DNA from 3 places in the Peribacillus sp. TH27 genome. Region 1 is predicted to be linked to each of the others. Evidence: riboswitches for the same ligand, from Rfam matches in the RefSeq annotation. Region 1 holds a riboswitch; each other region holds the start of a gene.
What was found. A riboswitch is a leader RNA that binds a small molecule or an ion and turns the genes downstream of it on or off. The one in region 1 is predicted to bind preQ1.
Positions count from the first base shown of each region.

Region 2: it holds a riboswitch for preQ1, as region 1 does, so the genes downstream of both, queF (preQ(1) synthase) here and queC (7-cyano-7-deazaguanine synthase QueC) in region 1, are expected to answer to the same signal.
Region 3: it holds a riboswitch for preQ1, as region 1 does, so the genes downstream of both, JFU24_RS14210 (QueT transporter family protein) here and queC (7-cyano-7-deazaguanine synthase QueC) in region 1, are expected to answer to the same signal.

Region 1 covers NZ_JAEKEV010000002.1:4,401,479-4,412,175, reverse strand. The annotation lists gene JFU24_RS22570 (TetR/AcrR family transcriptional regulator) at 1-425, shown strand, start outside; gene JFU24_RS22565 (DUF4260 domain-containing protein) at 477-824, shown strand; gene queE (7-carboxy-7-deazaguanine synthase QueE) at 906-1,634, opposite strand; gene queD (6-carboxytetrahydropterin synthase QueD) at 1,627-2,097, opposite strand; gene queC (7-cyano-7-deazaguanine synthase QueC) at 2,097-2,759, opposite strand; PreQ1 riboswitch class I at 2,818-2,860, opposite strand; gene JFU24_RS22545 (methyl-accepting chemotaxis protein) at 3,058-4,737, shown strand; gene JFU24_RS22540 (hypothetical protein) at 5,253-5,468, shown strand; gene pgsB (poly-gamma-glutamate synthase PgsB) at 6,261-7,442, shown strand; gene pgsC (poly-gamma-glutamate biosynthesis protein PgsC) at 7,458-7,907, shown strand; gene JFU24_RS22525 (CapA family protein) at 7,918-9,213, shown strand; gene JFU24_RS22520 (gamma-glutamyltransferase family protein) at 9,295-10,697, shown strand, end outside.
Region 2 covers NZ_JAEKEV010000002.1:2,596,413-2,607,109, reverse strand. The annotation lists gene qoxB (cytochrome aa3 quinol oxidase subunit I) at 1-925, shown strand, start outside; gene qoxC (cytochrome aa3 quinol oxidase subunit III) at 925-1,521, shown strand; gene qoxD (cytochrome aa3 quinol oxidase subunit IV) at 1,523-1,807, shown strand; gene JFU24_RS13930 (YfmQ family protein) at 2,568-3,017, shown strand; gene JFU24_RS13925 (BA3454 family stress response protein) at 3,466-3,600, opposite strand; gene JFU24_RS13920 (DMT family transporter) at 3,915-4,772, opposite strand; PreQ1 riboswitch class I at 4,903-4,948, shown strand; gene queF (preQ(1) synthase) at 5,054-5,554, shown strand; gene JFU24_RS13910 (aspartate kinase) at 6,081-7,427, shown strand; gene JFU24_RS13905 (IS1182 family transposase) at 7,574-8,932, opposite strand; gene JFU24_RS13900 (ABC transporter permease) at 9,301-10,467, opposite strand; gene JFU24_RS13895 (ATP-binding cassette domain-containing protein) at 10,457-10,697, opposite strand, start outside.
Region 3 covers NZ_JAEKEV010000002.1:2,664,110-2,674,806, reverse strand. The annotation lists gene JFU24_RS14235 (copper resistance protein CopC) at 1-274, opposite strand, end outside; gene JFU24_RS14230 (VOC family protein) at 450-1,319, shown strand; gene JFU24_RS14225 (cadherin-like beta sandwich domain-containing protein) at 1,377-2,828, shown strand; gene JFU24_RS14220 (PAS domain-containing sensor histidine kinase) at 2,918-4,543, opposite strand; gene JFU24_RS14215 (TVP38/TMEM64 family protein) at 4,659-5,315, opposite strand; gene JFU24_RS14210 (QueT transporter family protein) at 5,437-5,922, opposite strand; PreQ1 riboswitch class I at 5,929-5,973, opposite strand; gene JFU24_RS14205 (YbaK/EbsC family protein) at 6,142-6,663, shown strand; gene JFU24_RS14200 (hypothetical protein) at 6,927-7,739, shown strand; gene JFU24_RS14195 (DUF3892 domain-containing protein) at 7,924-8,220, opposite strand; gene adhP (alcohol dehydrogenase AdhP) at 8,499-9,512, shown strand; gene JFU24_RS14185 (sigma-54-dependent transcriptional regulator) at 9,590-10,697, opposite strand, start outside.

The DNA.
Region 1 (10,697 bases):
ATTATCATTTTAAAAATAAGGCCGAAATATTTTATAGTTTGGTAAAAACGGATTTTTCTCTATTGAATAATAAAATAGATGATATCATCCTAACTGAAAATAATGCTTCTCAAAAAATAGAGAAGATATTACTATGCTTTATAGAGTTTGGGTTAACCCAGCAAAATCATTATGCAATCATGTTTTTATCTAAAGAAAAAGAAATTCAACATTTACTTCAACTTGATTCTAATAAAACATATGAAAAACTAATCAGTTCTCTGACTGACCTTACAGAAAATAAACTAAACCCTGCATCAATATGGTCTATTTTCCTTTCGCTCCACGGCTTTATAACATTTTATATTAATACACAACTTTCATATCAAGATGTAAAAAGCTTAGCTAATTTTCACGTTAAAAATATTATGAAGAGTATTGTATAATTTTTTGCACATACATTGACCAATGGTTAATAAAGATTAGGAGGCTTAAATATGGTGAAAAAATTAATACATTCTGAAGGGCTTATAGTTCTTATAGCGATAATTTATATCTATTCAATAAATGAATTTAGCTGGTTGATTTTCCTTTTATTACTATTAACACCTGACATTTCTATGTTAGCCTATCTAATCAATAATCAAATTGGTGCCAAGGTTTATAACTTGTTTCATACTTATACAATATCAATACTCATCATTTTACTAGCTGTTTCTCTAAACCAGGATACAATTTTAATGGTAGGTTTAATTTGGACGGCTCATATTGGAATGGATCGTTTTTTAGGATATGGCCTTAAATACACAACGGCTTTCAAGGCTACACACATTCAGGAGGTATAATAGTGGTATTTAGTTTATTGTCCGCATAAAAAAAGCAGTGTGATTGATCTTGCGCATCACACTGCTTCTTACTCTCTTCCTTTACACTCCCCGCTTATTTCCCCATATATACGTATGCAGCTGCGGCAGCACTTTCACATTTCTAAGTTCATCATCAGCTATTACTTTATCAATTAGCTCTTCATATTTTTTCAAAAGTCCGCTAATCAGCTGCTGATCATTAGCCGTCCTGCTGTCATCATTGCCAACCTGCAAATAAAAAGGAATATCCGGGTACCGGAAATGTACGTTTTTCGCATACTGATAATCTTCATCATCAAAGATTACAACCTTCAACGAGACATGATTATCGGGATGTCGATTGGCAAGATTAGATATTATTCGATCAAGCACCTCAAAGTCCGTGTTCATCCTAGAACTCGGTGGCTTAGGTGAAATAGTCAGTTCATCAATATCGAGAAACCAATCCTGCCAACGGCTTCCCTGTGTTTCCACGCCGGTTTTCATTCCATTATCTTTTAAAATTGCTATCAATCCATCTAGATTTTTCAGCAGTGCTGGATTTCCACCTGATATTGTAACGAAGGAAAAGCCCTCACCGCCAATTCGCTTCAGCTCATCCCATATATCTTCGGCAGTCATTTGAACTGTATCTTCCTTACCAGTCCCGTCCCAAGTAAACGCGGAATCACACCAGGCACAAGAATAATCGCATCCTGCCGTCCGAACAAACATGGTCTTTTGTCCGATGACCATGCCCTCCCCTTGTATTGTCGGGCCGAAGATTTCCATAACAGGCAGCTTACTCACTTTCCATCCACTCCCGTCTAGCTTCAGCATAACTCGTCGGAGTTTCATATAGACGAACAAATTCGACTCTAGCACCCTCATAATTCTTGGTTAAAAGGGCTTCGGCCATTTTTTCATAAATCCAGACAACCATATTTTCAGCTGTTGTATTCATGAGCGGCAATGTTTCATTCAAATAACGATGATCAAGGTGTATTTCAATCTCATTTTTCCAAATTTCTTTGATGTCACCAAAATCTATCATTAAACCGCGTGAATCCGTATATCCGCTCAATCCGAAAATGACCCTATACGTGTGGCCATGCAAGTTCTTGCATTTGCCTTCATAGTCATGAAGATGGTGCGCGGCATCAAAGGTGAATTCCTTGCTTACCATGACCCGCTTACTTGAGTAGTTTAATTGATTCCGCTGAATATCTTTATCTATTTTTTGAAGCTTATCCACGATAGTAAAACCGTACATTATTTAAGCACCTGCCGTCTGCTTACATAGTCATCCAACCCTTTTTTCCGAAGCTTACATGCCGGACACTCGCCACAGCCGTCGGATATAATCCCGTTATAACAAGTCAGAGTCTTCTCACGGACGAAATCAAATGCGCCAAGCTGATCCGCAAGCTCCCATGTTTCCTCTTTATTCAGCCACATAAGTGGCGTATCAATCACAAATGACTGGTCCATCGACAAATTCAAGGTCACGTTCAACGATTTAATGAATACATCGCGACAGTCTGGATATCCGCTGAAATCCGTCTCGCAGACACCAGTGACAATATGCTTAGCCCCAATTTGGCTTGCCAATACACCGGCAAACGAAAGGAACAGCAAATTCCGCCCTGGTACAAACGTTGACGGTAGTTCCCCGTCTTCTCCGTCCTCTACTGCGATATCACTTCGCGTTAACGCATTCGGCGCTAGTTGGTTCAACAGCGACATATCCAGAATATGATGGGTAATGCCCAGTTCCTTAGCAATCTTTTGCGCGCATTCGATTTCCAAGCTGTGCCGCTGATTATAATCAAACGTAACCGCTTCTACTTTCTCAAATCGCTCCATTGCCCAGAACAAACACGTCGTACTATCCTGTCCCCCGCTAAACACAACCACTGCCTTTTCCTTCTTCATCATTTCTATAAAACTCCTTTTTACGGAAAAAAACAGCACCCTAAGAATAGAGTACTGTTTCTCCTTAGTTTTTTTGAGAGGGTAGCTAGAACCTCTTCCGCCTAGCGGAATATTATAATTTTCCAAATTAATAGTAACTTGAATATGAAAAGAAATCAAGAAGTTTATATCAAACTGATTATAAGACCGAATGGTAAAGTTTGTTATACAACATATCTTCCCTTACCTCCTTAAATATCCTATTATTTTTCCGATAAAAAAGGGTAAACAAAAAATATAGCAAAAGGGGTCCATTAACGTGAGAAGTATTAAAGGAAAGATATTGGTGGCATTTTCACTTATTATATCTTTGTGTATCATCTTAGGAGCATTTAATATCTATAGTAGCAATAAGTCACTTGTGCATTCCAAAGATATTATTGAACATGAATTACCGGTTCTTATTGATGAAGAACAACTACTCAATAATCTTGCACAAAGAAGCGCACTCGCGAGAGGCTATATTCTATTTGGCGACGAAAGTAATAAAGAGAGGTTCTTAAAATATACCGAAGAAAGCAAAGTCATTCAGGAGGATCTTTTATCCCTAAGTGATTCTGACAAAATGAAGGAATTGATTCAGAAAAGCGTGGATTGGAGAACGATTATTATTGACCGCGTATTTACACAATATGATCAAGGAAATGAAGAACGCGCTAAAGAAATACTAAAGGATGAAGTTGCACCAATAAGCAATGAATTGATGGATGGGTTTAGGGAGCTAGCTTCCGAACGCGAGAAATCAATTGTCGCTTCCGGAGAAATCGTCATCGCAAGTGGAGAATCAGTTAAAACGACTAGTATCATTATATCCATTGCCGCTGTCATCATAGGCCTTCTGCTTGCGCTTGTAACAGCCAATATTATTACAAAACCTCTCCTTAAAATAAGGGACAGAATGAAAGTAGTGGCGAAAGGTGAGCTGAACCATGAACCTTTAGAGCAAAAGTCAAATGATGAAATTGGAGAATTAACTCTGTCCTCCAACCAGATGCAGAAAAACCTTAGTGATACTATCGAAAAAATGCTAGTTGTATCTGAATCCGTTTCGAACCAAAGCGAAGACTTAACTCAATCAGCAAATGAGGTCCAACAAGGCAGCAGACAGATTGCGACTACCATGTTCGAGCTATCGGAAGGTTCAGAGTCTCAAGCCCACCGAGCAGCTGATATGGTCCATATGATGGAAGAGTTCACCAGAAAGATCCAGCAGGCCTATTCTTGCGGGGAAGAAGTTTCCCAAAGCTCCACCGAGATTCTATCCTTGACCAAGGAAGGAATCATATTAATGCGTAACTCGGTCCAACAAATGAAAATGATTGATGAGATTGTCAAAAATGCTGTCGAACAAGTGAAAGGACTTGACTCACAATCAAAGGAAATCTCACAGCTTGTACAGGTCATCAAGGATATTTCCAATCAAACCAATTTATTGGCCTTAAATGCGGCTATAGAAGCTGCACGAGCCGGCGAACATGGAAAGGGCTTCGCCGTCGTTGCAGAAGAAGTACGAAAACTCGCAGAAGAGGTCACACATTCAGTTGGGGATATCACAAATATTGTCACAGCTATCCAAACTGGTTCAAAAACCGTCGTCCACTCTTTAGAAGATGGATACACACAGGTAGATGCAGGTACGAGACAGATTACCCTCACCGGCCAAACATTTGAAACAATTAATAATTCAGTCGGGAACATGGGTACAAAAGTACAGCATATTACAAATGACTTAAACTATATCACTACCAATAGTATAAAAATCAATCAAGCTATCGAAGACATCGCAGCCGTGTCTGAAGAGTCTGCGGCAGGTATTGAACAAGTCTCCGCCTCCGCCCAGCAATCCAGCTCTTCGATGGATGAAATCACTAATCATGCCCGTGAGCTCGCCTCTGCTGCTGAGCAACTAACTGACCAGGTTAAAAAGTTCCAATTATGATACTAGCAATTTCCTGCGTGTTGCACGCGGGAAATTGCTTTTTTTCTTTTCTTTTCCCACCTTCTATTTCCCTAATGTCTCTTTTATAGATTGTGTTTCGTTTTCGTTAATTTGGGGAATATATTACTAGACACATTAATAAAAAACAAATGGATTCAGGCACGTATCAAAAAACATTTTGATTTATTTTCAGAATATTTAGTGTATAATATATATAACTACAGGAATATTTTTTTACCACTAAAATTAATAGTATCATCTACTTCCACTTCACCTACTTACTGGCAAGTTCCAGTATCAAACGCTCATGATCCAAGCATCCATTTCAACCAATTGCATAGGAACTTCTTCTCAAGAAGGTTCTTTAGTATTATTCTTTCAAGAGTGAATAAAACACAACCAAATAACTAATAAAACGTACTTTTCTCTCCATTATTGTAAAAAAGGGCTAAGTTTCACCAAACCTATGTTACTATTAAACTAAGACTTTTTTAACCCAAAAAGGAGGAATTCATATGAAACGTTTTTTCAAATTCATAACAGAGTTTAACGAACGGAAAGCCCTAGAACGAGAAACGGACGAGTTCTTTCGCAAAGAATACGAAAATTATATGAAGATGAATTCTGAAAAACAAGGAAAAAAAGCGAGATTAGCTCCTAAGCTTTATGTTATTGATGGTGGTAAAAAGGACTCCAATCCTGAGATTTCTGACAGAAAGAAATCCAGTTAACCTTAATTAATCCAGAATCAGCTACTTTCGTCGTGGCTCCTTTCCCACAAATTACGAATACTCCATAACTAGCGGAGATTTCTTACCCATTCTATTATTCTAAAAAATACAAACGGAAAGCTCAGATATCCTTCTGAGCTTTTTTTCTTTTCATTCTTCTATTTACACTATATTAATAGAAGAAACTAGGCATTTTTCCAAAAAAATTTGCTTGAATTTAGTTTATTTCATTTCAAAGAAAGAAGTCACGCTATAGCCCCATGGGTATTTCTCATCTAAAAAACCGAAAATCATAAAAAAAAGAGGGGTGTTCTTTTACTCATCTTTGTTCATATTCAAAAGAGTACAACTATTTGAGTCGATAGATGCAATCTCTTACATAGAATGACAAATGCATGATTATTGTTACGTAGAAGTCAAATAAATGGGTATAAACAATTATTAAACTGTAATAAACCTCACTTTCAGAAACAATTAATTATACAAATATAGCCATTAAGAATTGGGTTCAAATACTCACGAAACTATTTTTATGCTATTCAAAATGAGTATTTATTTACACTTTCCATATTTTAGTGTAAATAAACCAAGGTTTTACTGGATTTTCACCCATATCTTTGGTCTCATAAAACATTTAATCATTTAGATACTATTACACTTATATATACATTTATTTGTAAAATACAATAATAACTATATTGCGATAGAATTTTTGACCCTTGCTTCTTAAGTTTAAAATCATGTAGTGTGTATTCAGTAATTCAAATATTTGAAAAAAAGAGAGGTTAAAAAATGGCACCAATATTTATTTGTGCGATCTTTTTGCTTGGCTATGGCATTTTCGAACAAAAACGCCATCAGAAGCGTCTCGACTCCATCCCGGTCCGTGTGAATGTGAATGGGATTCGAGGGAAATCGACTGTAACGCGTCTAATTACAGGTGTGATTCAGGAAGCTAAGTACAAAACAGTAGGTAAAACAACCGGAACATCAGCAAGAATGATCTATTGGTTTACGGACAAAGAAAAACCGATTAAACGCCGTCCAGAGGGACCGAATATTGGAGAGCAACGCCGTGTAGTTAAAGAAGTTGCCGATTTAGGAACAGAAGCACTAGTTTGTGAATGTATGGCTGTACAGCCTGACTATCAACTAATCTTCCAAAATAAAATGATTCAAGCCAACATCGGAGTTATCGTAAATGTACTAGAGGATCATATGGATGTCATGGGACCAACATTGGATGAGGTTGCACAAGCCTTTACAGCAACTATTCCCTATAATGGGCATTTAATAACCATCGAAAGTGAATATTTGGAATTTTTCAAACAAATTGCAAAGAAACGTAATTCGAAAGTAATTGTTGCTGATAATTCAAAAATTTCGGAAGACTTTTTACGCGAATTCGACTATATGGTATTCCCGGATAACGCATCCCTTGCTTTGGCCGTTGCAGAAGCATTGGGCATTGATGAAAAAACGGCTTTCCGTGGCATGTTAAATGCACATCCGGATCCAGGTGCCATGCGTATCACTAAATTCGGAGACCCAATTCAGCCAACGTTCTTTGTAAATGGCTTTGCCGCAAATGACGCTTCGTCGACGTTAAACATCTGGGAACGTGTAAGTACCTTTGGATACAGCACAGAAGCTCCTATCGTCATAATGAACTGCCGTGCTGACCGTGTGGACCGTACAGAGCAGTTTGCAAGAGATGTATTGCCTTACATTAAATCTGAAATCGTCATTGCCATTGGTGAAACTACATCACCGATAACCCGGGTATTTGAGCAAGGTAAATTAGATACAAAAGAGTATTGGGATTTAGAAAACTGGTCAACTGAAGAAATCGTAGCCCGTCTCCGCCCATTAATGAAAAACCGAATCGTATACGGTGTCGGTAACATTCATGGTGCAGCAGAACCATTAATTGAAGCATTTATGAAATCTAAAACGAAGCAAAAAGCGAGTTAAGTAGGAGGAACCTTAATGTTTGGATCGGATTTATATGTAGCCCTAGTACTAGGGGTAACGCTTAGCCTTATTTTTTCAGAAAAAACGGGTGTCGTACCCGCAGGACTTATTGTGCCAGGTTATTTGGCATTAGTATTTGATCAATGGGAAATCATGCTGGTCATCTTGATCATTAGTGTAGTAACTTATTTAATCGTCACTCACGGCCTTTCAAGATGGGTGATTTTATATGGAAGAAGAAAATTTGCAGCTATGATGGTAACCGGAATTTGTTTAAAGCTCCTATTAGATTTCGTCTACCCTGTCATGCCATTTGAAATTTTCGAGTTTCGAGGAATCGGTATAATCGTACCAGGTTTAATAGCGAATACCATTCAAAGACAAGGAATGCCATTAACACTTGGCAGCACACTTCTATTATCCGGTTTAACTTTCGGCTTAATGAACGTGTACTACCTATTCTGAGGTGCATAAAATGAAACGAACTTTAAATGCAAAAGAAAAAACACTTATCTTTATTAAACATACGAAGACAAAGAATCTTAAGTATGCTGGAATCATTCTCCCTATTTTACTAATAGCATTAGTCATTACCACTTGGATGGGACGGGCTGAAGAAGTGAACACAGTCGCTTCAAAATCGGATCAAACATTAACGATGACAATGGTCGGTGATGTGATGATGGGACGATATGTTGAAAAAGTGACAGATAAACACGGGTATGATTACCTCTTCCGTTACATGAAGCCCTATTTTACTGCTTCAGATTATGTTAGCGGAAACTATGAACACCCTGCTTTAAAAGAAGATGTATCTAAATACAAAGAAGCAGACACAGCGATTCGATTAAACTCATATCAAAGTGGTGTAGAAGCTGTAAAAAATGCTGGCTTCTCTGTAATGACCTTAGCCAACAACCATATGATGGACTTTGAAGAACAAGGCCTGCTTGATACAATTGATGAATTCAAAAGTGTGGATATGGATTACGTCGGTGTTGGATCAAATACTACAGATGCTAAAGCAAGTATCAATTATTCAGATGTTAATGGCGTACGTGTGGCCACTCTTGGCTTCACCGATGTCTATGGCAAGGATGCAGTATCCAAAAATAATCAAGCTGGTTTATTAAACTCTAATCCGGATTTATTATTTGAAATGATTGGTAAAGCTAGAGATGCTAAGCAAGGAAACGCAGACTTAGTTGTGGTAAATATGCACTGGGGACAAGAATACTCTACATCTGCTACATCACGTCAAACAGAATTGGCTAAAGCAGTCATTGATGCTGGTGCGGACGTTATCATCGGTCATCACCCCCATGTCCTTCAATCGTTTGATGTATATAATGACGGAATAATCTTTTATAGTTTAGGAAACTTTGTATTTGACCAAGGTTGGACACGCACAAAAGATTCAGCCATGGTTCAATACCATTTAGCAGAAGACGGACAAGCTACCATTGATGTCGTTCCCCTCCAAATTGAGGAAGCAACACCAAGACCAGCTACCTCTTCGATTGACCAATCACGAGTTTACCGTCAGTTGACGAAGGAAACTAGTGAAAAAGTTCAATGGTCTAAAAAAGAGAATCATATTGAGATTACCATGAATCATAAGAAGGTAATCGACCATAAGACACAACGTGAACAAGAAGAAAAAGCAGCGCAAGAAAAGAAAGCTGCACAACAAAAAAAAGCTGAACAAGAAAAGAAAGCAGCGCAAGCAGAGAAAACTGCTGTACAACAAGATATCCAACCAATACAGTAAATAACTATAAACAAACACGTGAATAAGAATCTTATTAGAGACGCACAACTTAGATGCTCACCGAAAAGAGGGGATCAATTAGTGATTAATCGTATGACGAGGAAAGTACTTCTTTCCCTATGTTTGCTTATATATTTAGCAGGATGTTCGGAGCCATCCCCTCTTTCTGACACGAATAAACCGATAGACAGTAAGTCAGCCAATCAATCGTATGGAGTTAGTTCTTCCAGCCCTATCGCAATAGATGTTGGAATGGAGATTTTGGATAACGGCGGAACAGCTGCAGATGCCGCGATTGCCGTATCTTATGTATTAGGTGTAACTGAACCTTATGGATCAGGAATTGGTGGCGGCGGTGGTATGCTGATTGTACCCGAATCCCAAGATCCCAATTTTATCGATTATCGTGAAACGTCACCTGAAGACCCAAGTTCAAAACACAATACGGGTATTCCTGGCTTAGTAGCCGGCATGCAGGTTGTTCACGATAAGTATGGAAGCGTACCGATGGAAGATCTTCTTCAGCCGGCGATTGACCTGGCTGAAGAAGGATTTACAGTCAATGAAATGTTAACATCACGCTTAATCGCATCACAATCAAGGGTTTCTTCTGAAGAGACCCAAATATTTTATCCTGATGGTGATGCCATTAAACCAGGCAAAACTCTTACTCAAGAAAAGCTTGCTGAAACATTGAAACTGATACAGCAGAAAGGCCCTGACGGTTTTTATAAACAGGACATCGCACGCGATATAAAAAGAAAAACAGACATCGACTTGATGGATTTAAAGCACTATGAGGTGAAAGAACGGGAGCCGGTTCAAGGAACATTTGCTGGGTATGACATTTTGTCAGCCCCTCCTCCCTTTTCTGGAATTACAGTTCTTGAAATGTTAATGCTTGCTGAGAAAACAAACCTTGGTGATTCTTCCGGCAAATCAGATTACATGAAGGAGCTAGGGGCCATCACAAACACTGCCTATCAAGACCGAGTTACTCATACTGGGGATGGAATCAGTGCCTCTAAGGCTGAACAACTACTATCCCCCATTCACCTAAGCAACCTGAAAAATAAGATCCAAGAGGGAGAATGGAAAAATATAGAGTCTGGAGATTCCGAAGAACATGAAAGTACGACTCACTTTGTGATTATGGACAAATATGGTACTGTCGTTTCTGCAACAAATACGCTCAGTAACTTCTTCGGTTCAGGTGATTATACGAATGGTTTCTTCCTTAACGATCAATTGAAAAATTTCCGATCCGGTTTGAATTCTCAAGATGCGTATAAACGGTCAAGAACCTTTACAGCACCGACGGTTCTCAAAAAACAAGGGGAAGAAACGATTGGAATCGGTTCACCCGGTGGTGACAGAATACCTCAAGTACTGATGCAAGTCCTTTATTCATATACACAGAATGAAGGCTCATTTCAGGATATTATTGACCGCTATCGGTTTGTCTTTGATGGAAAGACCATCTA
Region 2 (10,697 bases), 1.8 Mb from region 1:
TGGTATCTTCTCGATTACCACGATGGCAATTGCCGTTCCGACCGGTGTTAAGATTTTCAACTGGTTGTTCACGCTTTGGAAAGGTAAAATCGTTTTTACTGTTCCAATGTTATACTCTCTAGCTTTCATTCCGATTTTCACGCTCGGTGGGGTAACAGGGGTTATGCTTGCCATGGCAAGTGCTGACTACCAATACCATAATACAATGTTCTTAGTAGCTCACTTCCACTACGTTTTAATCCCTGGTACTGTATTTGCCGTACTTGCTGGTTTCACGTACTGGTGGCCAAAAATGTTTGGTTTCATGTTGAGCGAAAAAATTGGGAAATGGTCGTTCTGGTTCATTACAATCAGCTTTAATGTAACATTCTTCCCGATGTTCATCACTGGTTTGGATGGGCAAGCACGTCGTATGTATACGTACTCTGAATCAACAGGCTATGGTCCATTGAATATGCTCTCTTTCGTTGGAGCGATTGGCTTAGCAATAGGGTTCGCGCTTATTGTGTACAACATCTATTGGAGTACTCGTTATGCATCAAGAAATATTTCAAACGATCCATGGGATGCACGTTCTCTAGAGTGGGCTACTCATACACCAATACCAGAATATAACTTTGCAATTGTGCCTACAGTTGATTCTACAGAAGCATTCTGGGATTCTAAGAAAAAGGGCTTTAAATTATTTGGCGGTAAAGTAGAAAAGATTCATATGCCAAATAACAGTGGCGTGCCGTTTATCATGAGCTGTATCTTCTTCGTTTGGGGCTTTGCAATGGTATTCAGCATGTGGATCATTGCAATCATTGCAACACTTGGTATCTTTGCTTGTATGGCTCACCGTTCATTCGAAAAAGATCACGGACGTTATATCTCCGTTGAAGAGATTGAAGAAACTGAAAATAAATTGCGAGGTGCTAAGTAATGAAAATAGATAACTCGCTGCCACTAGAATATAGCACGGAAGAAAATCGCTTAAAGATTTTTGGGTTCTGGATTTTCCTAGGAGCAGAAATAGCTCTTTTCGCTACACTGTTCGCCACTTATTTTGTATTAGTTAACGGTACTGGAAATGGTCCAACAGGGGAACACCTTTTTAAAGTACCAACCCTAATGCTTCAAACAATTTTTCTTTTAACTAGTAGTTTTACCATTGGACTTGGAATCAATGCAATGAGACTTGGTAGTAAGAAAGCGATGCTTAGTTTCTTCGTTATTACTCTAATTCTTGGTTTAGGCTTTTTGGGAGTCGAAATCTATGAATTCGTGGAGTATGTACATGAAGGAGCAACGATTCAAACAAGTGCTTTCTTATCTAGTTTGTTTACGTTACTAGGTACGCATGGAGCTCACGTTACACTTGGTTTATTCTGGGGAACATTCATCATTCTGCAGGTTAAAAAACGCGGTCTGATTCCAGAAACAGCAAACAAAGCTTTCATCTTTTCTCTTTACTGGCATTTCTTAGACGTTGTCTGGATTTTCATCTTCAGTTTCGTCTACCTGAAAGGAATGATGTAATATGAAACAATTATTCCCACGGGGCCAAGTTATGGGATTTGCCTTTTCACTAATCCTGACTTTGGTTGCACTATCAGTTATAGTGTTTGATCTCTCACTTAAAATGGCAATGATCATCCTACTTGTTACAGCCTTCATGCAAGCAGCACTTCAATTGGTAATGTTCATGCATGCAGGAGAGTCTGAGGATAAAGCATCGATTTACACAAACGTTTATTACGGATTGTTTGTTGCATTGGTTACAATTTTCGGTACAATGCTAACAATGATTTGGGGATATCAATAATCCATTCCTACAAAACTGGGCGTCTTGATGACGCCCAGTTTTTTTGTATTTAATTATAGTAAGTTTTGGAATTTATATATCATTATATTCACTTCATCATAGAAATTTGTATTGTTATGAAGGATGAAGATGAACCAATTAAGTTTAGTATAACCATTTCAGAATGTTTTATTTACAGGGAATGGTAGAAAATATGGGTAAGAAGATAGGAGCTAGATTCGTTATACACAAGAATTCCTTGAAAATTCGAGGAATCTTCAAAAAAAACATCTTTTTTCATAATAATTTAAATAATAAATGTTGAGTTTTTACCCTGATCATTGCTCATTATTTCTAGGACGAGATAGCGGCCCCTTTATTGGGTCTTTTACTGTTTGATCGGATTATCGACGGGCTTACCTTAGATTCATTTGGAGGAGAGGGTAATGGTAATGCCTTTAATGATTCTTCCGGGTTTTGAAGAGAATAATAATCATCCTTTTATATAAAAAAGAAAGCAACAAGCCGTTAAAATAATTTAGTGGCTTCTATAATTTCCTTAATTTCTACTATACTGTGTACGTTTTAGACTGGTTAAGCATTAATCTACGTCTTCGTATCTTTAGTGCCCTTCTTCAAGAACCCGTTTGTTTAAGTACAACGTTTCACAATAAGTGAAACGTTAATAGAACGGTCACATCTTCAAAGAAATACTGTCCGCCCCCTTTGATATAATAAGGGATATAATAATTAATTTAGAACTTAGCGGAGATGATGAAATATGACATTGCCTGTTTTGATTTTAACAATTCTCATAAGCTTGGTTAAGCTATTAGTTACCTGTCTTCCAACCGATGCAGTGAATTGGATTATAAGCAAATTTAAACTGCATTCAGAACTTAGTGACGCGAATTGCATCGTAACCTTTGACGGAAAACGCTTGGAAGGTGAAGATAAAATTCAAGTTATTAATTATTTTAATGAAGCTAAATTTTTGAAAAAAAATCATATATTTCCAGGGAACGAGCAATTGTTTTTACATCCAGAAAACAGTGGGACCCCATTAGTCATTGATACTAAAAGAGGCAAAAAGGATGTTAGGTTACTTGTGTACATTTACAACGACCACGTGGATGTAGTCAAACAGTACAAGAAGAAGTTAGTTGCGTATAGTTTGCTTTCCGATAGCCTGCAAGAACGTTCTATGCCAGTAATAAGGGATTTTGTTTAAAAGGAACATAAAAAAAAGACGGTCTTTAAAAAGACTGTCTTTTTTTCTAAAATTATTTATTGTGTAATCCATTTTTTTATTCGATGGTAAAAGTTATAGTTAATAAAGCCCTGTTCATTTAGGGACCTTTCTTTCCTTCTTTATTGAAAATACTAAATTACTAGTTATTCAGATTGAGTGTAAAAGCGTTCACAAACTGACGTCTTTATATTAGTATCATATGGAAAAAATAATTAAAAGTGGGGGGGATTGAAATCGAGGGGTTCTTCGAATAGAAAAAATTCAAAAAAATGCATTAGGATAATAAAACAATAGAAGTACATAAATAAAACAGTATTGAAAAGGGTTAATTTGTTTATTAGTATAAGTGCATGTAAAAAGTAATTTAGGTAAATTACATCTGAAAAGGTAATAAAAAAAGCAGGTTTCTAAAACGAAGCCTGCTTTTTTATGCTTTCCATTGTTTTTCCACTTGATGAAGGGCTTGTTGTAAAATTTCTTCTTGATTAGTACCTGGTTTAGTAAGGACGTTAGTTTGATAAGATTTTCCTTGGAAATCAACTGTTACTGTAACTTTTACCATTATGCATCTTTCCTTTCTTAATTCAGTATTAAATGGGAGTATTGTACGTACTTCTTTTATTCCCAAAGATGAATATTTTTCAAACATTTCGAAAGCAACGAATGTGAAGATTTAATATTCATAATTATCTGATATTTAAAAAGAAATGTCAACACTTTTTGGGGCCAGACCCCATTTCCCGAGATTTTGTATGTGCATAAAGATTGTTGTATCAGTGTTAAAGGCTTGTTGTGTAGGGGTCAGACCCTATTTCCCAAATAAAAACAACCTGGCTAGTTTGCATAACAGGCAGGTTGTTTTAGAAAATTTATTATTCAAATTTTGGTTAAGATAATTCCGATTAAGGCTGCAAATACGCCGGCAATTTGATAGGATTTTAGTTTTTCTTTGAATAAATAACATCCAGCAAATACGACCACTAAACAGTTTAGGCTGACGACAGGGAAAATGATGCTTGCGATGCCGGTATTCAACGCAAAGAAATAACATCCATAGGCTATGATGCTTAAAAAACCTACTAAGGAACCAATTTTAACTTCTTGTAGCTTGATTTTTTCATTCTTAAAGGCCAAAGCCGAAAGAAGATAAAGAGTTCCGCCCCCATACATTGATACTAGAATATCAAGGGAGTTTAAATGAAGACGTGTTGATGTCGTCATTAAGATGCCGAGCACACCAAAAGATAAAATGGAAAATAAAGTGTGCATAATCCAAGGTAAATATTGATGATTACCTTTAGCATTAGGTGTATACTGAATGACTAAGGTAGCGAGAAGCATGCAGGCTATTCCACTCCACTGCAAGGAAGAAATATGTTCGTGAAAAATTAATGCTGCACAGAGAATGGGGAATATTGCATTCGCTGCAATTAGTGGGGATGTCAAACTTGCCGGACCTTTTTCAAAGGCGCTTGCCATCTGGATATTTCCATTAGCGTTCAGTACACCAATTGCTGCACCCAGCATGATAGAAAGCAAGTTCAGGTTCAAACCATCCACAAGTACTCCATAAATTATGGACAAAATAAAAGCTACAAAATAAAAGAAAAATTGGATATGTACCTTTGAGTAACCCTTTCCGCTACTCCATTTAAAAATGCTGTTATTGATTCCGAAACACAAACTGGTGATGAGTGCTGCAAAGATCCACATTGCTTTAATCTCTTCCTTCATGTAGGATAAACTTCTTCTACATTTTAAGCTGAATACATGTAGGAATCAAACTAAATTAAAAAAGTATGATTGACAGATTAGATATTTTTTTCTATATTTACTATGACAATTTTAAAATATTTCCCGAAAAACGGGAGAGGTTCATAGCATCACCCTCTTAAAAAAACTATGGCTTTGATATTTTTCGCGAATCAACCATATCTTTGAGGAGATATGGTTTTTGTTATATAGAGGCCCACTTTATGAATCTCCCTGTGAAACGTGGAAGAGGAGGACTTTTTATGTCTGGAAGAAAAGAAGAAGAATTAAAAAAAGATATCACATTACTTGGGAATCAAGGCACAAAATATACATTCGACTATGCGCCTGAAATTTTGGAGTCGTTCGATAACAAGCATCCGAACCGGGATTACTTTGTCAAGTTCAATTGTCCGGAGTTTACTAGCCTATGTCCAATTACTGGCCAGCCGGACTTTGCAACCATTTACATTAGCTATATTCCTAGTGTGAAGATGGTCGAAAGCAAGTCTTTGAAGCTTTATTTGTTCAGCTTCCGCAACCATGGTGATTTCCACGAAGATTGCATGAACATCATCATGAACGATTTAATCGAGTTGATGGATCCGAAATATATTGAAGTCTGGGGCAAGTTCACACCTAGGGGCGGAATTTCTATTGATCCATACACAAACTACGGGAAACCAGGGACGAAGTTTGAGGAAATGGCGAATTTCCGCTTGATGAATCACGACTTGTATCCGGAAACTGTAGATAATCGCTAAACATTAGAGGAGCCTCTTATGCGGTTGGAGCCCCTCTGGTCATTTTTCAAAAATGACTGTTACGAAGCCTATTGTCTGGCAGACGCAATGTACCTATCACCGAATGCAGTAGAGGAGGATCTTCATTCTGTAATCAAAGCTCATTAAGAATGGTGCTCTTAGGCAGTTATCGCCAGTTACTAGGTTAGGGAAAAGTACAGAAAAACACAGCTACACAGGATGAATCCTATCGAGGGATTCACTGATTCTAAGATATTTAATTTAACCCGTCAAAACAGAATCTAGGTATTTTGTTTTGACGTTTTTTTTTGTAAATGAACCGTATAAAATGTGAAAAGTGCTACAAAGAAGAGTGATTATTATACGTTTTTCTGCATCCTCATTCAATAATTTTATCGACTTTGTCTTTATCGAAAACACAAATGTCCTTGTGCAAAGGAATTAACTCTTGATTGTTTTGTCAAAACACGTAATAATAGGGAGAGTTGATTTTGACAGAATATTTTTAAAAATAGGGGATGTCGGGATGAAAGTTGCGAAGTTTGGCGGGAGTTCACTTGCGTCAGGTGAACAGTTAAAAAAAGTATTCGAAATTGTGGTTTCTGATCCAGAGAGGAAGATTGTTGTTGTTTCGGCTCCAGGGAAACGCAATTCCGATGATATAAAGGTGACGGATTTATTGATTGAAGTTGCCGAACAGCAACTGCGCGGTGAGAATGGCCAGCTCTTGATAGAAGATGTGGTCACTCGGTATGCGAGTATTGCTGAAGAATTAGATATTTCAGAGGATGTCATTAAAGAGATTCGTGAAGATTTGCACACGTTGTTACGTGCAGATCAAAATAATCCGAAGCGTTATATGGATGCTTTAAAGGCAAGCGGTGAAGATAATAATGCGAAGCTGGTTGCGGCTTATTTTCAAAGCCGTGGGGTAGAGGCGCAGTATATGGATCCGAAGAAAGCTGGCTTGATTGTAAAGGATGAAGATGGATACACTAAAGTGCTGCCCGAATCATATGAGCGGTTATATGCTCTACGTGATGAGCCGGGAATTGTAGTATTCCCAGGGTTCTTCGGTTACACGTTAGATGGCGATGTTTTAACGTTCTCAAGGAGTGGTTCGGATATTACGGGTTCGATTCTTGCCAATGGGGTTAAGGCCGAATTGTATGAGAATTTTACAGATGTGGATGCCGTTTTCGCTGTGAATCCAAACGTGGTTTCCAATCCAAAGGGGATCCGAGAGTTAACGTATCGCGAAATGCGTGAGCTTTCTTATGCTGGTTTCTCGGTGTTCCATGACGAGGCTTTAATTCCTGCATTTCGTGCCGGAATTCCTGTTCATATCCAAAACACGAATAACCCAGCGGCTCAGGGGACGCGTATTGTGAGCACACGCGATAATACGAATGGCCCGGTTATTGGGATTGCGAGTGACAAAGGGTTTTGCAGTATTTACATTAGTAAATACTTGATGAACCGTGAAGTCGGATTTGGACGCAAACTGCTTCATATCCTTGAAGATTACGGGGTTTCATATGAGCATATTCCATCCGGTATTGATGATGTGACGCTTATACTAAGGCAGGATCAAATGACAGAGGAAGCTGAGAAGAAGATCGTTTCGCGCATTAAGCAGGAGCTTCATGCTGATGAAGTGATTGTGGAACATAACCTTGCGTTAATTATGGTTGTCGGGGAAGGCATGCGTCATAATGTGGGTACAACGGCAAGAGCATCAAAAGCGCTGGCTGAAGCTAAGGTCAACATCGAAATGATCAACCAAGGCTCTTCTGAGGTGAGCATGATGTTCGGTGTAAAAGGTCATAGTGAAGAGACGGCAATTCAGGCTTTATATCACGAGTTTTTTTGAGAATGAGATTTTAGAAACCTCCTTGAAAAGGAGGTTTCAGTTTGTAGACAAAAGGGGTTCGGAATGTTTTAATTCCGGACCCCTTTTGAAATTCCCTTTGAATTTTGCTCAAGATTAAGAGATTGGGCCTCTACGAGCCCACTTTATTAAGCCATTCTTGGACCTTGCCATGTCCAATTGGCTATCTTCTTTAAATTCATGGCAGCGAAAGTAAGCATCGCCTGCATCGACAATTTTTTAAGTCCCCTTAAAGTAGTCCAACGCATACCATGCTTTTCTTTTGCATCTGCGAATACACGCTCTATTGTTTCTTTACGTTTCGCATATATAGGTTTTACATCCTTGTGATGACGCAGATGATCTGCTTCTTCCATATAATTTTGCCAGATATGGCGTGTCACCACTTTTTGATGGTCTTTGCTTACTGTACACTGTGATAAAAATGAGCATGTCGCACAAGTGTGTTTGGGTGATTTGTACTCGCGATAGCCCTCTTTATTTGTTGTTGAGTACTTTAAAATCTCGCCCGATGGGCAGAGATAACAATCAAAATGTTCATCGTAAACATAGTCATGCTTGCGAAAGAACCCTTCTTTTGTTCGTGGACGTGTATAGGGTAAAGCTGGTGTGATTTCTTTCCCAAAAAGGTAGCTTGTAATGGCTGGTGTTTTGTAAGCTGCATCTGCGGCAACAACTTCAGGTTTTCCAACTTTCTCAATCACTTGTTCAACAAGAGGCTCTAAGATATGACTATCATGCGTATTTCCCGGTGTTACAATCGTCCCCAGCACAAAACCGTTGCGGTCCGCAGCCGCATGAAATGAATAGGCAAACTGTTTTGTTCGTTCATCTTTTACATAGTAGCCACTCTCAGGATCAGTTGTACTTTCTTTAATTTCTTTGGTTTCTTCTTTATCAAATTTATCCGGTGGAAAAGGCTTCTTTCCATTGTTTTCACGATCTTGATTTATTTCTTCTTGAAGGCGTCCTTGATATGCTCGTGTTTCCTTACGAACGATTTTCTTTTCGAATTTCCGCTTATTCGCACTGGCTTTCACATGTGTTGAATCAACGAATACGTGCTCTGCACTAATTAACTTTCTTTCTGAGGCTGTCATTAGGATACGATAAAAAATCTGTTCAAACAGGTCTGTATCTTTAAAGCGACGCTCATAATTTTTCCCGAACGTTGAGAAGTGAGGTACTTTATCATGGAAACCGTAACCTAAAAACCAACGGTAAGCCATATTCGTTTCAACTTCTTCAATCGTTTTACGCATCGAACGAATACCGAAGGTATATTGAATGAATGTCAATTTAACTAAAATAACTGGATCAATACTTGGGCGGCCTATCTCTGAATACATCTCTTTCACCAAGTCATAAATGAAAGTGAAGTCAATGGCCCCCTCAATTTTACGAACCAAATGGTTCGCTGGCACCAGTTGATCCAAAGTAATCATTTCAAGTTGATCTCGCTGAATAGAATTATGTTTCGAAAGCATCGTCATCACCTCAAGTTTTAATACTTCTATATTAAAACAAAAAGGACTGTAGGCAAAAGTGGTTATATCTAATTGTTAAAACAAAGTTGATTGGAACGGAAGGTGCGAGACTCCTGCGGGAAATGCGTGTCCAAGGGAGACCCCACAGGCGCAAAGGCGCCGAGGAGGCTCCCTGACCGCCCGCGGAAAGCGAGTGCCTGGGGTGGAAATCAACGTCGAATTTTTACAACCCCTCAAAAAAACTGTAGACAAACTCGATTTTCATCGAGTTTGTCTACAGTCTGAAACCTCCTTGAAAAGGAGGTTTTTTACTGTTAATCAAAAATCTCGCCAGGTAAAAGACGCGCTGAGAGTTCAGCGCGTCTACTTTAATTCAATACCCATTTATCCTTCAAAAATAAAATCCTAGATACAGCAAAGAATAAAGCAATTGAGACAATGAGGCTACTGGCTGTAAGGAAGATGTTTTGATAATCAATCACGCCATAAATCAATTCTTTAAAGAGAGCAAAAATATTGAAAATTGGAATCAAGAAGTGTTTGGTTGTTAATTCATGTAAGCCTGTTCCGCCTAAGAATAGTGCAGGCATAATGACGAGCATTGTTATCGGTGATATATAGTTTTGGGATTCCTTGACGGTCTTGGATATAATGCTAGCTGACATTTGCAAAGCCCCCATGAACATTGAAAATAATACCGTAATCAATAGGGCAGTAGGGAGGATCATCCATAGGTCGTTACCGAAATCAAATCCTTTTCTAAGTTCTTCCGTTAGAAAAATGAGCTCCAAGGTGACTACTAGAATAGAGACAATTCCTGCAAGCGCCCCGATGGATGAAATTGTAAGCCATTTGGCTACAAGGATTTTCCCACGGCTGACGGGAGTCATTAGCAGGGCTTCCATCGTTTTGCGGTCTTTTTCTCCTGCAAATAAGTCAGAGGCAAGCGGGTAGGCCCCAGTGCTGATGGCCATCGTGATAATCATCGGTAAAAAGATTGAAAGAATGCTCAGTGACGCCCCGTTATCGGTATCAAGGCCCACTTCCTTGATGTTGACTTGCAGCGGACTAATCAGACTAGAGTCAGTATTGATGTTTTGCAGCCGTTCTTGAATGATTTGCTTTTCAAAAAGTGTTAAAGCTGACTCGACCTGTGAAAGGGCGAAAGAACTATCTTGGCTATACGTGTCACCGGAGAGGCTGAACGTGACTTGTTCGCCCTTTTTAATTTGTTCCATGAAACCGTCGCTTACTTGCAGGGCTGCAGCGGCTTTGCCTTCTTCGATGGCTTTGGTCGGGTTATCGAATGATTTGACTTCGATTTGTGGAAAATCACTAAGCAAGGCTTTGCCGTCTTTGCTGAATGACGGATCGACTGCCAGGGTATAGGTTTCATTCTCATCTGTGGTCATCAAACTTTCGTAAAATAGTGTTAACCCAGTCAACAAGAGAATAGGTAGGAATACACTCAAAATCAATGTGCGACGATCTCTTAAAGCTTCCTTCATTTCTTTCACATACATATTAAGAAACATGAGATTGGTTCCCCCTTACAAGTTTGGACATGAAAATATAATTCAGGTCACGACTATTTTCTTCTATATAAAGAGACTCAAGCTTTCCTTTATAAATCAGTTCCCCTTTATGCATCATTGCTACGGAGTCACAGAGTAAAGTAACCTCTTCCATGATATGGCTTGAGAAGATAATCGTTTTACCCTGCTGTTTCAGTTGAAGAACAAGCTGGCGAAATACATTAGATGAA
Region 3 (10,697 bases), 1.7 Mb from region 1:
TGCCTTTCCACTTAGCTTCCAGTATTTTTTCACTTTGTTCCGAGATTGTACTGTCTTGAATTTGTATTTTGTCCCCATCTTGGCTGAATACCTCAAGTGAATGGAAAGCTGGTTGTATATTCTCACTGAATTGAATGCTGATCTTTTCAGGAAGAGTATCCATTGCTTCATTTGGACTAGGATTAGAACTTATAACAGAAGCGTGACCAGAAGCCGTTACTGGATATAAAAGCAAACTGAATAGGCTGATAACCAGCCATAAATAATTCTTCATATTGGTGCGTCATCACCCTTTCATAAGATTATGCAAGCTCAGTATAAAATAAAAATGTGAAAAAACAGTGAAAAAAAAAATACTTATATAAGGAAATTAAGAAATACTAGAAAGAGATAAAATACCTATAATAAATTTACCACTTAACGTAACTAAAATGAAAAGAGGACAGAAAATGAAATTTCAAAGTTATCCCAACACCTATGTCGGCTATGTACATATCATTATAGAGGATTTATCGCGTAGTTTAAAATTTTATAAGGAGATTATTGGATTCGAAGTACTTGAGCAATCTGCTGATAAAGCAGTGTTAACAGCAGATGGGAAGACGCCACTACTGATTTTGGAACAACCAGATGGTGTAACACCGAAGCAATTGAGGACGACTGGTTTATATCATTTTGCGCTTTTAGTACCATGCAGAGCTGATTTGGCTAAGATATTACTGCACTTGATTCAATGTCGATATCCGCTGCAAGGAGCTTCGGATCACTATGTAAGTGAGGCCATTTATTTAGGGGATCCTGACGGAAATGGAATTGAAATTTATTGTGATAGGCCGGAAGAAACCTGGAAGTGGCAGAATGGGCAAGTCGAAATGGGTACGGAGGCCCTTGATGCAGAAGGACTATTAGCAGAAAATGATGAATCACCTTGGGCAGGTCTGCCAAGTGAAACCGTAATGGGCCACATTCATTTACACGTAGCAGACATTGGTGCTACCGAAGAGTTTTATACAAAAGGACTAGGCTTTGAAATTGTTGTACGATATGGAGGGCAAGCCCTATTTGTCTCTACAGGCAACTACCATCATCACATTGGCCTTAATACATGGAATGGAGTCGGGGCTCCTGCACCGGAGGCAACAAGTGTAGGACTGAAATCGTTCACGCTTATTTTACCAAGTGAAGAGGCACGAAAAAACACAGTAGAGCGATTACAGCAATTAGGATCATTTATAAACCAGGAGAAAGAAGTTGTTGTAACAAAGGATCCGTCAGGAAATGTCATCCATTTAGTCGTTCCCACATTAAGAAATAATTAAGGTTTCTTTGTTAACCTGACCCTACCACATTTGCAGGAATAATAGGGGGGATAGGCGTTGTTAAAGAAAAGGTTTAAAGAAAAAGGTGTGAAGGTGATCTTGGTCGGTTCTCTTGTGGGAATGGGAACGTTCACTTATATGCCTACAGCAGAGGCTACGGAGGATACAGCGGTCACACAGGGAGAGGCCCAAACGGTAAATACTCTATCTAAGCTCGAAATAGATGGTATAACATTGAATCAACAGTTTTCTGCTGATGTTTTAGAGTATAGTGCAACAGTAGGGAAGAATGTTGAAAAAATCAGCTTACTTGCTGAGAGTTCTAGTGAGACTGCTACCGTATCAGTGAATGGTATACAACTGACAAATGGGAAGGCTGAGGATTTTTCTCTTCAAACTGGTAAGAATACGTTCACGATCACGGTCAGTGATGGGATAAATGAAACGACTACCTATACCATCCAGGTTGATAAATCGGAAAGCGATGACAACCTTTTAACTGCGATTGGATTATCAAAAGGTTCTTTAACATTTGATGCGTCTGTAACAGCTTATAAGGTTTCTTTGGCGAATAAAGTCAATACCATTACGGTGGCTCCAACAGTGAGTGACAGTACTGCAAGGGTAAACGTAAATGGAATAGATGCAACGAGTAAAGGAGTAAAGGTGAACCTTCCAGTTGGTAAGACAACGGTGAAGATTGTCGTTGCAGCAGAAAATGGAGATAAAAAAACATACACGCTTACGATTACAAGGGCTGCAGCTAAAGCAAAGAGAACCGAAGATAAGGATACCTCTAAAGGAGATGAAGCTAAAAAGGAATCTTCAACGGGAACAAGTAAAACTCAACCTTCCTCCGATAACGGTGACAAACCATCATCAACTCCTTCGGATTTATCCAAAGGTCAAGTGCTAAGTAGCCAAGCACCTAAAGCACAGCAGATTGCAAGCATTTCCACACAAAAACACTTATCGGATTCTGTTAAAAAGGCAATTTCAGCTGGGTCCGTAGGTGAGGAAGGCAATACCACACCAGTGTTGAACACTTTGACAGTATCAAAAGGAACGTGGAACAAATCTTTTGATTCTGATGAGCATACATATCATATCGAAGTCGATAAGGATATTACCTCAGTCCCAATTGAAGCTATAGCTAGCGCAAGTGGAGCTACGATAAAATATGACGGTGAAAGCAGTAAAATCGTAACGATTAAGAATAAAGCTAAGACTGCAATTTCAGTTACAGTCTCAAAAGATGGAGCACGACGTACCTACGTCCTTGTTTTCGATAAAGATATCGATGTAGACATGGATGAGGAAGAAACTGTAGATGATGCCAAAACTGAAAAAGAGGCAGTAGTTGGAGCAAAACAAATGAGTACATCTAGTAAATCGGAAAACCTTAAATCCAATAACAGAGGTAGCCAGATGATGCCGATGGATAATCAATCAACAGAATCCATCTCATTTTTGGGGAAAATAAAGAAATTCGTTCTCTCTCTTTTTTAATATTACCAAGGGACTGTTTCAAAAAATTTGAAGGGGTCTTTTTTTAGACTACAAAAAAAGGACAAGATTTAATAGGCTTGTCCTGAAATTTATATTGGTAAAACAATTTTGACTTCAGTTCCATGATTTAGCTCGCTGTTAAAACGAACCTTTCCTCTGTGCGCCTCAATAATTCGGCAGCTAACGGTCAATCCTAGACCCGTTCCTCTTTCTTTAGATGAATAAAAAGGTTCTCCTAGATGTTTCAAACGATTTTTTTCGATTCCACTTCCATTATCCCTGATGGTTATGGAAAGGGTATTGTCTATTTGCTCGAAATCAATCCAAATGTGATCGGCGGAGGCCTCCATAGAGTTCTTAATCATGTTTATAAAAACTTGTTTGAGCTGATTTGCCTCACATGAAAGAAGCGGGATTTCATTTTTTACATCTATCGATATTTTTGTAGAATATGAGTCTGCCTCTGGTTTAAGCAAGGTTTTGACTTCATCCATCAGTCCAATAATTTGGTGTTTACTGAATGGGAGTTCCTGAGGTTTTGCAAGAACAAGTAATTCGCTTACAATCAGATTGATTCGGTCTAATTCACTGAGCATAATAGTGTAGTATTGTTCAAAGGGGTGGTCGCTCTTTTTAAGTAATTGGACGAATCCTTTTAAAGAAGTTAATGGGTTACGTACTTCGTGTGCTACACTGGCAGCAAGTTCACCGACTATTGACAACTTTTCGGTTCTTCTTAAGCGTGCTTCCGTTTCTCGGATTTGAGTTACATCTTTAGCATAGGTAATAATTCCGACTAATTCATTTCCAATAAGCATCGGGACAAATGTACATGAAAGTAAAAGAGACTCCCCGTATTTCGTGAGAAACTCTATATCTTTTCCTTTTTTTATCCCCTTTTGGTTTTCGACGACGTATTGACAGGATGTACGAATCAGTTCTTCATCTTCTGCGGAAAAGTTTAACTCAATAAAAGAGGCACCTTGGATTTCTTCTTGATGAAAGCCTGTAACTGTTTCAAACCTTGGATTGACGGTGGTAATTATTCCGGTTAAATCAAGCATCAGCATCGGATAAGGGTTGTGTTCGAACAATGATTTATAGCGCTGTTCACTCTCAAATAATTGATTTTCTGCGACAACTCTTTCAGAAATATCCCTGCCAATGACCACTAATCCTTTTCGGGAACCATCTTCAAAGAACAAAGGAACTTTGATGGTATCAAAGGTCTTATGATTGCCGTTGGGTAGCGGGATGATTTCCTCACACCGCGTAATCTCCTTTTTTATCCACGTTTCTTCATCTGAAATTTCACAGTAGATTAACGACTCTTTATAAAATTCGGAGTATTCTGCGAGCTCACTGTCTTTTTTCCCCTTATAGTCTACATGTTCCAATTGAAATAATTGCAGACCAAAGGTGTTGGATTCAAGCCATCGGCCATCTCCATCCTTGAAGTTAACGAAGTCTACCATTGAATTAATGAGCGTGCGACGACGCTGTTCCTCTTCTTTTAATTGCTTGAATTTTTCTCTTTTAGCCAAATAAAGAAATAAAATCAAGCCTATTGATAAAAGAAAAACAATTCCTTCTGCTCTTTGGAGTTGAATAAAGACCTCTTTGTTTTCAATATTAGTAGTTAAAAAGTAGTCGAACACGACTAGCGTAAGAATCCCAAATAGGATATATAGTACTAAAATGGAGCGTTTGGACATGGAGATTCTCCCTGATTTACGACATTTCAAAGGTTAAAAATACATACACATTTTAACAAACTATCAAAGAAAAATATATGCAGAATCATAAATAAAAAAACAGGAACCCTAACAGTCACCTGTTTTTCCTGAAGAAGGTTACTTTCTTTTTCTTCTTAAAGCGTTTATAGATAAGGAAAAATAGTAAGAAGAGGAAGGCGAGTACAGCTAGTGTATATTGGTTCATTTCCACAGATAGGAGACCATAAGGGATTAAGGATAGAAAGAAAAAGTATATAAGATTGCCGAGTGCGGTCGCTAATAAAAAATCCTTGAAGGTTACAGAACTGACTCCTGCTGCCAAGTTAATTAAACTTGTTGGTATGAGTGGGAATATCCTTCCGGTAAACACGTACATAAAGCCATGCTCTACAACGGATTCTTTCCATTTTGGGCCCATTTTCTTTAAGAGAGGTGCCTGAAACCAGTTCCTGGCTGCATAAAAAATGAATCCTGATGCAACGACACTTGTAACCCAACTCCATAGGTACCCATATATGAATCCAAATATCGCGACATTGATGGTTAGGAGTAAAATTAAGGGTATAATGGTAAAAGAATTTTGGACAATCATCAACACAAATGTCACAACAAAAGTAAGCAAAAGGTTTTCTGTCAATATGGTTATAACTGAATCCAAATCACTTTTCCAAACCATGGTGAACAATTCTGCATTGGAAACGATAAATATTACTATTACCAGTAGACCGATTAAGGTCAGTATTTTTTTCAAAAGGTCACCACCATTCATTCTAATAGTTTATCATCTTCAGGTTCAATGGTGAAAAAAAGAGCTTCCGCATGAAGCAGACAGCTCTTTTCCATTATAGTGGGTTAACGACGCAAAGATTCCTTTATAGCCACTTTTCAAACTGAATTCTTTTGTTCATTCCATAAATGATTGGCGCACCAACCAAAAGGACGATGAATTCACCGACAGCCGTGGTCATCCAGCTTAACAAGAATGGAAAATCCAGGGCAAGGTTCAGTTCGATTGCAATTAAAAACATTGTGAACGTGAAAAAGATAATCGTAACGATCATCCGTCCTTTAATGCTCTTTATGAAGCGTGAGGCAAAAATGACAAGCAATAAGGCAAGCAGAGATTGCCCTACCCCGAATATCAAATCATATGGCACCATCGGCGAAAAGAGCAGATTCGATATGAAAACGCCGCCCACTATGCCGTAGATATATTTTTTATTAAATACAATCAGATGATTCAATATTTCCGGAACCCGAAATTGGTATATTCCAAATGATATTGGTTGAAACACAAATGAGACCACCACATATAAGGCGGCCAATAACCCGCTTATCACGAGTGTACGAACATTCATTTTATTCTCTCCCTAGTTTTTTATCGTGGGATGGTTACGAACCACGTTTAGGCTTTTGCCCGAAGACTAATAGTATCCCATGTAGGCTTGTTTCGTCAATTTGTAAAGAATGGTTTCAAAATAATAAGTTTTCAAGCTGTGGATGTCTCAAATGATTTTGATTTATTGCAATAAAGGATGATATTATTTTTACATGTACTTCAAAGGAGTGGATATAATATGTCGATCGAGAGTGTCAAGAGCCATTTTAAAAAATGGAATCGGGAAGGCGATGTAATGGAGTTCGAAACATCGAGTGCTACGGTGATTGAAGCAGCAGAAACCATCGGTGTTATTCCAGCGCGAATTGCTAAGACTCTTTCCTTTAAGGGGGAAGGTGAGCATGCGATTTTGGTTGTTGCCGCAGGGGACGCAAAAGTGGATAATAAGAAATTTCGTCAGACGTTCGGTTTCAAGGCACGAATGCTGTCAGCTGAGGATGTGCTTGAGCAGACTGGTCATGCCATTGGAGGAGTCTGCCCGTTTGGGTTGGCAAATGACCTAGATGTTTTCCTTGATGTGTCGATGAAGCGCTTTGAGTCTTTATTCCCAGCATGCGGAAGTGCGAACTCTGCAATAGAACTTAAACTCGCTGAATTATTTGAATATTCAGGAGCAAAGGATTGGGTTGATGTTTGTAAGGCATGGGAAGAAGAGCAGAATGAGGAAGCAGCAGTAGGTAAGGCAGTTGATGGATTTTGATTTATCGTACCAAAAAGAACCACATAGAATGGAAATGAGTCCACTTGGGTGGACTTTATTTGTTGATAACGAGAGACATTACCTGTTCCCTTTTTATTACTGGGTTTTTAGTTATAAGCTTTTAACTTGTTCCGAATAGGTTTGCTCCCATTTTCTTCTGAAAAGTTGACCGCAGATGTAAATTAACGGTCTAATTAGGGGAGGTTTGTTCAACATGGCGCATAGGCAAATCGTTCAGAAAGTTCGTAAGTGGAGGGTAAAAGATGTTCAATGAAAGCTATAAAAAAAACAATAGCAGTTACCTCAGTCTTAAAACTCTTTATGAAGAAAATATCACGGTTAAGAGCATTGCCCAGGAACTTGAGTTTTGCCATAAAAACGATTTAGCACTGGGGATACAAAAAGAATTGGAAAAAAAGAATTTCGATATATTGGCGGTAGAGGATCAAGGGGAAATTATCGGATATATCGAAAGGCAAGAACTTGGTGAAGGTAAGATTGCGGAGTATTTGAAATGTTTTACACCAAGAGAATTGGTTTCGGACTCAACCCCTTTGATTCAACTTCTTCATATTTTTAAGAATAAAACGAGGGTGTTCGTGTTAGAGAATAATTCAATTAAAAAGTTGATTACCCACGCTGACCTTCAAAAGCCTCCAATCAGAATGCTGATTTTTGGATATATTACCCTTTTGGAAATGAGGATGAGCGATATCATCATGGATAAATTCGGGGATGACAGTTGGTATCCAATGATCAGCGGAGATCGTTTAGAAAAGGCTACCGAATTATATAGGAGGAGAATCGATAAAAATGAGGATATCAATTTAATAGAGTGTCTGCAAATCAGTGATAAATTCGATATCATTCATAAAGATCAGGAATTGAGGTTCTTCTTCCAAATTCCTTCTAAAAGTAAAGGAAAGAAAGATGCGAATGCCATTCGGAAATTACGGGATAAGATTTCTCATGCTAATGAACTTGGGTTGGACATGTCCTGGATAGAAATCATCGAAGTGGTGGAATCCTGTGGCCAACTGCTCGAAATCTCTGAATCCTATCGGTATGAAAAATAAAATGATGGTGAGAGACGTTTTAGGTAGACCATACTTCAAATAACTCTGCAATTTTTAAAGCAGAGCTGTAAAGCATTCTCAAGACGAACTGGAATTAAGGAGAACCAGCTACTATGCTGGTTCCTTTTTGTTTAACCCCCTGACAGAAAAAACTGCCCATACGTGAGGCAGCTTCTTCAAATAGTTAGAACTCCGGTAGTTCATCCAGGTTATTTTCCTTTACCCCATCGGGCTCACTCCGCAATATGTCACGGCCATATTTATGGAAGACATCAACATTGGCGAGGTTGCCTGCCTTAGCTTCCGAAAGAGCGGTGGGATAGTCAAGCTCCCGCCCAGAATTTGTTTTGATGGCAATAATATTGTCATCTTCACTTTTTCGTACTGCGATAATTTCTTCTTTTCCAGTTGTATCATGTTGGTTTACTTGTGGGGTTCCCTGCTGTTTGTAGGATTCATATGCTTTTTCAAATTGGTCCATGCTTGGACACCTCCTATTTATAGGGTGAGCTATTTGGTCAGCAATATACAAACCAGGTTTCGTCCAGATTGAGCCGCATTTTTGTCAAAATGGGCCGACTTTTCGGCATTTTTTTATGAAAAGACTGTTGTCCGGGCTTTATTCTTCTGGCATGGCACTTGCATCATAAATAAGTGGAAGTGAGAAATATCCACTTAAAAAAGGGAGGAATATGAATCATGAATGTAAAACAAGGGGCAAGTACTGCGGATGCAAAAAAAATACAAGACGTTAAGACAATGAAGGCGGCGGTCGTCAATGAATTTAATCAAGAGCTTGAGATTAAAGATGTACCAATCCCTGAATTAGAATATGGTGAGATATTAGTGAAAATTAAAGCATGTGGCGTGTGTCATACCGATTTACATGCGGTACATGGTGATTGGCCGGTAAAACCGAAGCTGCCGCTTATTCCTGGACATGAGGGAGTAGGCATTATTGAGAAGGTGGCAGAAGGCGTTACTACATTAAAGGTTGGTGACCGCGTTGGGATTCCATGGCTTTACTCGGCATGTGGCGATTGTGAATACTGTCTGACTGGACGGGAAACGCTTTGCCTGGATCAATTGAATGCAGGATATTCTGTGGATGGCGGTTATGCGGAATATTGCAAAGCGCCAGCAAAATATGTGGTCAAGGTTCCTGAAGGTCTTGACTTTGCGGAAGTTTCACCGATTTTCTGTGCTGGTGTAACGACTTATAAAGCGCTTAAAGTGTCAGAAGCTAAACCTGGAGATTGGGTAGCAATCTATGGAATTGGTGGATTGGGTCATGTTGCTCTTCAATACGCGAAAGCTATGGGCTTTAATGTCATTGCCGTTGATATTCAAGATGATAAGCTTGATCTGGCTACAGAATTAGGAGCAGATTTCACGGTTAATGGTCTTAAGAGCGATCCTGTACAAGCCATTAAGGAAAAAGTTGGTGGAGTACAAGCGGCCATTTCTGTAGCGGTTACGAAAAAAGCTTTCGAACAGGCTTACAGTTCAGTTAAAAGGGGTGGAACATTGGTCGTTGTCGGATTGCCGAATGACGAACTTCCAATTCCAATTTTTGATACGGTACTAAATGGGGTGACTGTAAAAGGGTCAATCGTTGGTACAAGAAAAGATCTACAAGAAGCTGTTCAATTTGCGGCTGATGGCAAAGTAAGGACGAATATTGAAACGAGAACGCTTGATGAAATCAACGACGTGTTTCAAATGATGGAAAAGGGCGAAATCAACGGAAGAATCGTATTAACTTTAGAATAGAAATAAACAAACGAGGGAGTCCTAAAATCGGGCACCCTCGTTTGTTCTAGGTAGCTTATAAGAATTCTATAATTAGATTATGTCTGATTCTTCTCATTTAATATATATCGCAATTTTCTCATGGAGATCTGCAAACGCTTGGCCGCTTCATTTCGGTTTCCATAGGTTTTTTGAAGTGCCTGCATGACGAGTTCTTTGCCAATTGTAGATTCGAGTTGTTTGATTTCCTTAAGGATTTCCTCGAGCATTAGTTCATCTTTCTCATTAAAGTCGGCAACCAGCTGTTTACGCCATTCTTCGAGATGATTTTCAGTCGACTGATTCGCATTCGGCGGGTCTTTTTTTATTGGAATAACCTGGTTGGTAGATAGAAGGAGATCATTTGCCGAGATTTCCTGTTTATGGTCAGCAAGAGTGAGAGTTCGCATGATTACATTAGATAATTCGCGTATATTACCGGGCCAGTCGTATTGCTGTAATTTTTCAATAGCTTCATTGGAAAAGGAGATATCTGCCTGGCCAGTTCTTTCAACCAAATGTCGGACAAGGAGGGGAATATCTTCTTTTCTGTTACGCAAGGCGGGGATATCAAGAGTGACGACGTTCAGTCGATAAAATAGGTCTTCCCGGAATTTGTTTTTTTCAACTGCCTGCTGCAGACTTTCATTGGAGGCGGCTACTAAGCGGGCATTTGTTCTTAATGTCCCGCTACTTCCGACACGCATAAATTCCCGTGTTTCCAAAACTCGAAGCAATTTGACTTGTATGGCCGGACTCGCGTCGGCAATTTCATCGAGGAAAAGGGTGCCATTCCCTGCAATTTCAAAGAAACCTTTTCGTTGTTGGGTTGCTCCGGTGAAGGCCCCTTTTTCATGCCCAAATAATTCGCTTTCGAGAAGGGATTCCGAGATTGCTCCACAATTAATACCAATAAAGGGCTCGTGGCTTCGTGGGCTTGCTGAGTGAATGAAACGGGAAAGTACTTCTTTGCCACTCCCTGTTTCTCCCTCGATCAAGACATTGACGGATTTTTGAGCCACTTTGAAAGCCATTTCAATCAGTTCCTTCATTAATAAACTTTCTCCTACAATGAGACCCGACTCTTTGGCAAGGTTATGGATAAAATGTTGATTCAAATCGTCGTTTTCATTCAATAGGTTGTCAAGTTGCTTTTCCAATACTTCA